2 regions of the Pseudomonas brassicacearum genome follow, and region 1 is predicted to be linked to the other one. Evidence: riboswitches for the same ligand, from Rfam matches in the RefSeq annotation. Region 1 holds a riboswitch; the other holds the start of a gene.

The links. Region 1 has a riboswitch for cobalamin ahead of GFU70_RS10325 (CbtB domain-containing protein). Riboswitches for the same ligand answer to the same signal wherever they lie in the genome.
Region 2: another riboswitch for cobalamin. It lies ahead of cobO (cob(I)yrinic acid a,c-diamide adenosyltransferase); the one in region 1 lies ahead of GFU70_RS10325 (CbtB domain-containing protein).

Annotation. Positions count from the first base shown of each region.
Region 1 covers NZ_CP045701.2:2,349,952-2,353,321, reverse strand. The annotation lists gene cobN (cobaltochelatase subunit CobN) at 1-348, opposite strand, end outside; gene cobW (cobalamin biosynthesis protein CobW) at 352-1,416, opposite strand; cobalamin riboswitch at 1,514-1,729, opposite strand; cobalamin riboswitch at 2,005-2,228, shown strand; gene GFU70_RS10325 (CbtB domain-containing protein) at 2,329-2,517, shown strand; gene GFU70_RS10320 (CbtA family protein) at 2,529-3,224, shown strand; gene GFU70_RS10315 (cobalamin biosynthesis protein) at 3,221-3,370, shown strand, end outside.
Region 2 covers NZ_CP045701.2:4,949,081-4,952,450, forward strand. The annotation lists gene bluB (5,6-dimethylbenzimidazole synthase) at 1-542, opposite strand, end outside; gene GFU70_RS21285 (cobyrinate a,c-diamide synthase) at 539-1,936, opposite strand; gene cobO (cob(I)yrinic acid a,c-diamide adenosyltransferase) at 1,948-2,559, opposite strand; cobalamin riboswitch at 2,638-2,865, opposite strand; gene GFU70_RS21295 (hypothetical protein) at 3,019-3,370, shown strand, end outside.

The DNA.
Region 1 (3,370 bases):
ATCCCCCGGCACCAGGATCAGCTTCACCCCGCGCCCGGCCAACTCCATCAGGCGCTCGATACCGTAGCGCCAATAGCCGATGCCGCCATGCAGCGACAGCAGGATGACCTTGGCGTGGCGCAGCACGTCTTCGACATACAGATCCACCGAAGCGTGGTTTTGCACCTGCATCGGGTTGGCGAGGCGAAACTGCGGATAATCATCCGGCAACTGCTTCGCCGCTTCGGCCAGCAGCGCCAGGCTGGAGTCGCCGCTGCACAGGATCACCAGTTCGGCGGGGGTTTGCCCCAGGTCGGCGATGTTGTCATCCGACACAAAACCGCCGGGCTGGGTCCTGAGCAGGTGCATGGCTTAGGCGCCGAGGGCGGCGCGCAACTGCGCTTCGAGCAGCGCGGCGTCAAGCGCCTGGCCGATCAGCACCAGACGGGTGACCCGCGCTTCCTCGGCGCCCCACTGGCGGTCGAAATGCTTGTCGAAACGCGTGCCGACGCCCTGGATCAACAGGCGCATCGGCTTGTTTGGAATCGCCGCGAAACCCTTGACTCGCAGTACGCCGTGCTGGACCACCAGTTGCGTCAGCGCGTCGAGCAACAGGCTTTCGTCAGCCTGGGGCAGTTCGATGGAAATGGAATCGAAGGCGTCATGATCGTGGTCATCATCGTCGCCATCGTGGTGATGGTCGTGATGGCTGTGGCGGCCGTCGATGTGTTCTTCGGAACCGGCGCCCAGGCCGATCAGCACGTCCAGCGGCAGGCGACCGCTGCTGGCTTCGATGACCTTGACCGCCGGTGGCAGCTCTTCGGCGACCTCCTGGCGAACCTTGGCCAGGTCTTCAGGACTGATCAGGTCAGCCTTGTTGAGGATCACCAGGTCGGCGCTCGCCAGTTGGTCGGCGAACAGTTCGTGCAGCGGCGATTCGTGGTCCAGGTTCGGGTCGAGTTTGCGCTGGGCATCGACCTGGTCGGGGAAGGCGGCAAAGGTACCGGCGGCCACGGCCGGGCTGTCGACCACGGTGATCACCGCATCGACGGTGCAGGCACTGCGAATTTCCGGCCATTGGAAAGCCTGGACCAGCGGCTTGGGCAGGGCCAGGCCGGAGGTTTCGATCAGGATGTGGTCGAGGTCGCCACGCCGAGCCACCAGTTCGCGCATCACCGGGAAGAACTCTTCCTGCACCGTGCAGCACAGGCAGCCGTTGGCCAGTTCATAGACGCGGCCGTTGGCCTCTTCTTCGGTGCAGCCGATGGAACACTGCTTGAGGATCTCGCCGTCGATGCCCAGCTCGCCGAATTCGTTGACGATCACGGCAATACGCCGGCCCTGGGCGTTGTCGAGCATGTGCCGCAGCAAGGTGGTTTTACCCGAGCCGAGGAAACCGGTGACGATGGTGACGGGGAGTTTGGCCAGTGTTTTCATCGGATGCCCTTTGGCAAGGTGGCGGGCAAACGGGACGACGACCGCTGGCACAGGCGTGCGCGGAAGATTTCGCCACCGGATCACCCCGCCCGGTTGTAGTGAGAATCTGTCTCGAGGCAGGTCTCCTGGCTGACGGCGGGCCAATCTTTCGACTGGCAATTGCTGCGCCTTCCCGTGTGCCCGTTTAAAGAGAGCATGCACAGTGGCCTTGCAGAAACAGCACCGTTCACAGTTGCGGGGGCAGCCGCGGCTTGGACCGCGTTCCCTTCTTAGCTTCGGCGCATGCCGAAGAACCTCGAAGGCGCAAGGCTACGCAGGGTGTGGTGGCGGGTCAATCGCCGCAAGTAATCTGCATGACGCCGTTGTGGCGAGGGAGCTTGCTCCCGCTCGGTTGCGCAGCGACCGTAAAGAACCGGGGGCCGCTGCGCAGCCCAGCGGGAGCAAGCTCCCTCGCCACAACAGCATGCTCGCCGCGCCCCTTGTACATTGACGCCCCGCCCCCGCCCATGCTCTCCTGTGCATGGTTTGCGTAGCGGGTTCTGCTAGCTCAAATTCTGGCGTCCGAAGTTGGGCTAACAGAACCCGCTACGCAAACCACTTGTCATGGGTGCCCTTCACAGGGTGAAACGGGAAACCGGTGAATCGTGTGCTTTACTCCAAAGCCACGTCAGTCCGGTGCTGCCCCCGCAACGGTAAGCGAGCGAAGCGTCTGAACCACTGTGTCCGCGGACATGGGAAGGTGACGCTTGCAGGCCAGGCGCAAGCCCGGCCCCTCGCAAGCCCGGAGACCGGCCCATGACTCATGCATCAACAAACCCGCGGTGGGCGGGCGCTGTTCGAACCTTGGTGGGCTTTCGCCCGGGGTCTCATCGCGCTCATATCCCCCACTGAACAAGAACAGAGGGAAGCGCCATGTCGACCATCAGCAGCACCGCCCGCACCGCCAGCAGCACCACCACCCTGAGCCAACGCCTGAGCGCCGCGATCCTGGCTTCGATCCTGGGCGCGGGGCTGGTCTATTTCGCCGGTTTCTCCCACATCGAAGCGGTGCACAACGCCGCCCACGATACCCGCCACAGCGCCGCTTTCCCGTGCCATTGAGAACTGACGCCATGATCAAGCGTATCGCGCAGACCGCTGGTTTCAGCGGCTTGCTGGCCGCCCTGCTGCTGACCCTGCTGCAAAGTTTCTGGGTATCGCCGCTGATTCTCCAGGCGGAAACCTTCGAGAAGGCCCCGGCGACCGAGGTCCATGAACACGCCGACGGAGCGGCTCATACCCATGATGCCGAGGCCTGGGAGCCGGAAGACGGCTGGCAGCGCGTGCTGTCCACCACCGGCGGCAACCTGGTGGTCGCCGTGGGTTTTGCCCTGATGCTGGCGGGCCTGTACACCTTGCGCGCACCGACTCGCACCTCCCAGGGCCTGCTCTGGGGCCTGGCCGGCTATGCCACGTTCGTCCTGGCGCCGACCCTCGGCCTGCCCCCGGAATTGCCGGGTACCGCAGCGGCCGACCTGGCCCAACGGCAGATGTGGTGGATCGGCACCGCAGCGTCCACGGCGGTGGGCATTGCCTTGATCGCCTTTGGCCGGCATTGGCTGCTCAAGGTGCTGGGCGTGGCGACGTTGCTGGTGCCCCATGTCATCGGTGCGCCGCAACCCGAAGTCCACTCGATGCTGGCGCCCCAAGCGCTGGAAAGCCAATTCAAGATCGCCTCGCAGCTGACCAACGTCGCGTTCTGGCTGGCCCTCGGCCTGATCAGCACCTGGCTGTTTCGCCGTGATGGCCAAGCCCACCACGACGCATGAGCACCAGGCCGATCCTGGTGGTCGGCCTCGGCTGCCAGCGCGGCTGCCCGGCCAGCACGCTACGAGCATTGCTCGACCAGGCGTTGCTGGCCCATGGCATTGCGCTTGATCAGGTGCGAGCCCTGGCCAGTATCGACCTCAAGCGT
Region 2 (3,370 bases), 2.6 Mb from region 1:
CCCAGGCAGAGGATCGCCAGCGGCTTGGCCCCGGCGGGCAGGCCCAGCAGGTCGGCCAGGGCCTGGGGCTCGAACAGCGACACCCAGCCCATCCCCAACCCTTCGGCGCGGGAGGCCAGCCACAGGTTCTGGATCGCGCAGGACAGCGAGGCCAGGTCCATTTCCGGCAAGGTCCGACGACCGAAGATGTGCCGCTCGCGATCCTCCATCAACGCCGCCACCAACACTTCGGCGCAGTCGTCGATACCTTCGACCTTGAGCTTCATGAATTCATCGCTGCGCTCGCCCAGGGCCTCGGCGGTGCGAATGCGTTCCTGCTCCACCAGCTCGCGGATCTGCCCACGCAAGGCGCGGTCACTGATGCGGATGAATCGCCACGGTTGCATCAGGCCGACGCTAGGGGCCTGGTGCGCGGCTTCCAGCAGACGGCGAAGCAAGGCCGGCTCAACCGTGCCACCGATGAAATGGCGCATGTCGCGGCGTTCGGCGATGGCGCGGTAGATGGCGTCGCGTTCGGCTTGAGAGAAAGCGGTGTCTGTCATGGCCTCTTCGCGAGCAAGCCCGCTCCCACATTGGCTAGCGTTGCACTTGAGATCACTGGGTCCCCTGTGGGACCGAGCTTGCTCGCGATAGCGGTCTCAGGATCAGGCGCAAACAACGCAGCAATCGCCTTGGGATTGGACGGAAAATAAAAATGCACATAGGAAGCCGTCATCCGCCCCTGCCGGAACACCGCTTCCGCCCCACGCCCGCCGTTGGGGCTATGGCCACGGGCAATCGGTTCGAGTTCGGTACTGGTCAGCGAATGATGATAGGTATGCCCACGCAAGGTGCCTTCCGGCAAGTCCACCGATTGCAGCGCCAGGGCCGCCAAGCGCTTTTGCATCTGCGCATCGCCAGCCAGCAAACCCAGCAGTTCGGCGCGCACGCCTTCGACATCGGTCAATGAATCCAGCAGATACAACATGCCGCCGCATTCGGCGAGCAACGGTTTATCGGCTGCGTGATGGGCACGGATCGCCGCGAGCATCGGCGCGTTCCCCGCCAACGCAACGTGGTGCAGCTCTGGATAACCGCCAGGCAGATAAAGGCTGTCCGCCTCGGGCAGTTCGCTGTCATGCATCGGCGAAAAGAAGCTCAACTGCGCGCCCACGGCTCGAAGCAGATCAAGGCTCGCGCCATAAGTGAAGGCAAACGCTTCGTCACGGGCCACGGCGATGCGCACACCGGCGAGCCACGGCTCAACGGCGATCACCTCGGGCGCGGCGAACTCCACCGCTGGCGGCAGCGCCACTTCGCAACTGCCGGCCAGGGCCTCGGCGGCCGCGTCGAGGCGCACGTCCAAGTCGTTCAACTCGCTGGCCTGGACCAACCCCAGATGACGGCTGGGCAATTCGATGCCGGTTTCCCGGGACAGCGCGCCGTACCAGCGCAGGCCTTCGGTCAGGCTGCCTTCGAGCAATTGCGCGTGGCGCAAGGTGCCGACCCGGTTGGCCAGAACCCCGGCGAACGGCAGGTCGGGTTGATAACGGGCCAGGCCCAGGGCCAGCGCGCCGAAGGTCTGGGCCATGGCCGTGCCATCGATCACCGCCAGCACCGGCACGCCGAAATGTCGCGCCAGGTCGGCGCTTGACGGGGTGCCGTCGAACAGCCCCATCACCCCTTCGATCAGGATCAGGTCCGCTTCGGCAGCGGCTTCCCACAATAGTCGGCGACTTTCCTGCTCGCCAACCATCCACATGTCCAACTGATAGACCGGCGCGCCGCTGGCCCGCTCCAGGATCATCGGGTCGAGGAAGTCCGGGCCGCATTTGAATACGCGCACCTTGCGCCCCTGGTTACGATGCAAGCGGGCCAGCGCAGCAGTCACGGTGGTCTTGCCTTGGCCCGAGGCTGGCGCTGCGATCAGCACCGCCGGACAGTGGCGGCGGGTCATGGCGGGATCGCTCACAGTTCGACGCCTTTCTGCGCCTTGATACCCGCCTGGAACGCATGCTTGATCATGCCCATTTCAGTCACGGTGTCGGCCAGCTCGATCATCTCGGGCTTGGCGCCGCGACCGGTCACCACCACGTGCTGCATCGGTGGGCGAGCCTGCAGATCGCTCAGCACTTGATCGAGGTCGAGGTAACCGTGCTTGAGGGCAATGTTCAACTCGTCGAGCACCACCAGGCCGATGGACGGATCACTGAGCAACTGGCGCGATACTGCCCAGGCGGCTTCGGCGGCAGCGATGTCGCGCTGACGGTCCTGGGTTTCCCAGGTGAAGCCTTCACCCATGACGTGAAAGCGCACCTGCTCCGGGAAACGACGGAAGAACAGTTCTTCACCGGTGCTGTTGCGCCCCTTGATGAACTGCACCACGCCGCATTGCATGCCGTGGCCCATGGACCGCGCAAGCATGCCGAACGCCGAACTGCTCTTGCCCTTGCCGTTGCCCGTCAGCACCAGCAACAAGCCGCATTCATTTGGCGAGTTGGCGATGCGCTCGTCGATCACGGCTTTCTTGCGCAGCATGCGCGCCAGGTGGCGTTCGTCGCGATCAGGGGTGTCGGTCATGGGAGCTCTCCGTTGGGATTGGATAACGGCGGGCGGGCACAAAAAAAGACGGCAACAAGCCTGGCATCGCCCACCGTGATGCCGTTGGATGAATCAGGCCGGTCTCCGGGCTCATGAGCGGCGTGGTGCCTGGCTGCGCGCCTTCCCATGTCTGCGACACAGTGGTTTGTGGCCTGCGTGGCCACAAAGCGCAGCGTTGACTCATTTACCGTTGCGGGGGCAGCGCCGGGTTCGTGTGCACTCACCGGCTTCCCTGTTTCACTCTGTCGACCGCAGCCACAGAGCACCTGAAACAAGCCGCGAAGGTTAGAGGGTTGGGGGTGGAGCGTCAATTAAAGCCGCCTGTCGGGGCAATCATTGGCGCCGATCAATAAAATGACGCCAATCTTGTGTGATTCTGCAGCAAGTGATATCAAAGCGACATTACGACCCGATATCACAACAACAAGAGGGCAAAACATGCAAGGCATGCTCATCAGCAATCCGAAATTGGAATTCCTGCGCCCGATGCTGGAACGCTGGTTTGACTGTATCGACCGCTACAACGCCGTGCGTGGCGATAACGACACGCCTTACTGGTTCGATGAAAAAGCCAACCTCGGATTGCTGTCGGCCGCCGCCTGGATGGCTGAGATGGTCACGCTGCAGAACGCGCCGACCCGCAAGCAGAATGAAGAAGGCGAACGCAACGTCAGCGCCGATCTGTTCATCGCCAACACCGAGGAGCGCGCCTTCATCCAGGCCACTCAGCGCTGGCCCAAGGTCAATAACCTGAACCTGACGCAGCCGCTGCTGGAAGCCACCAGCGATG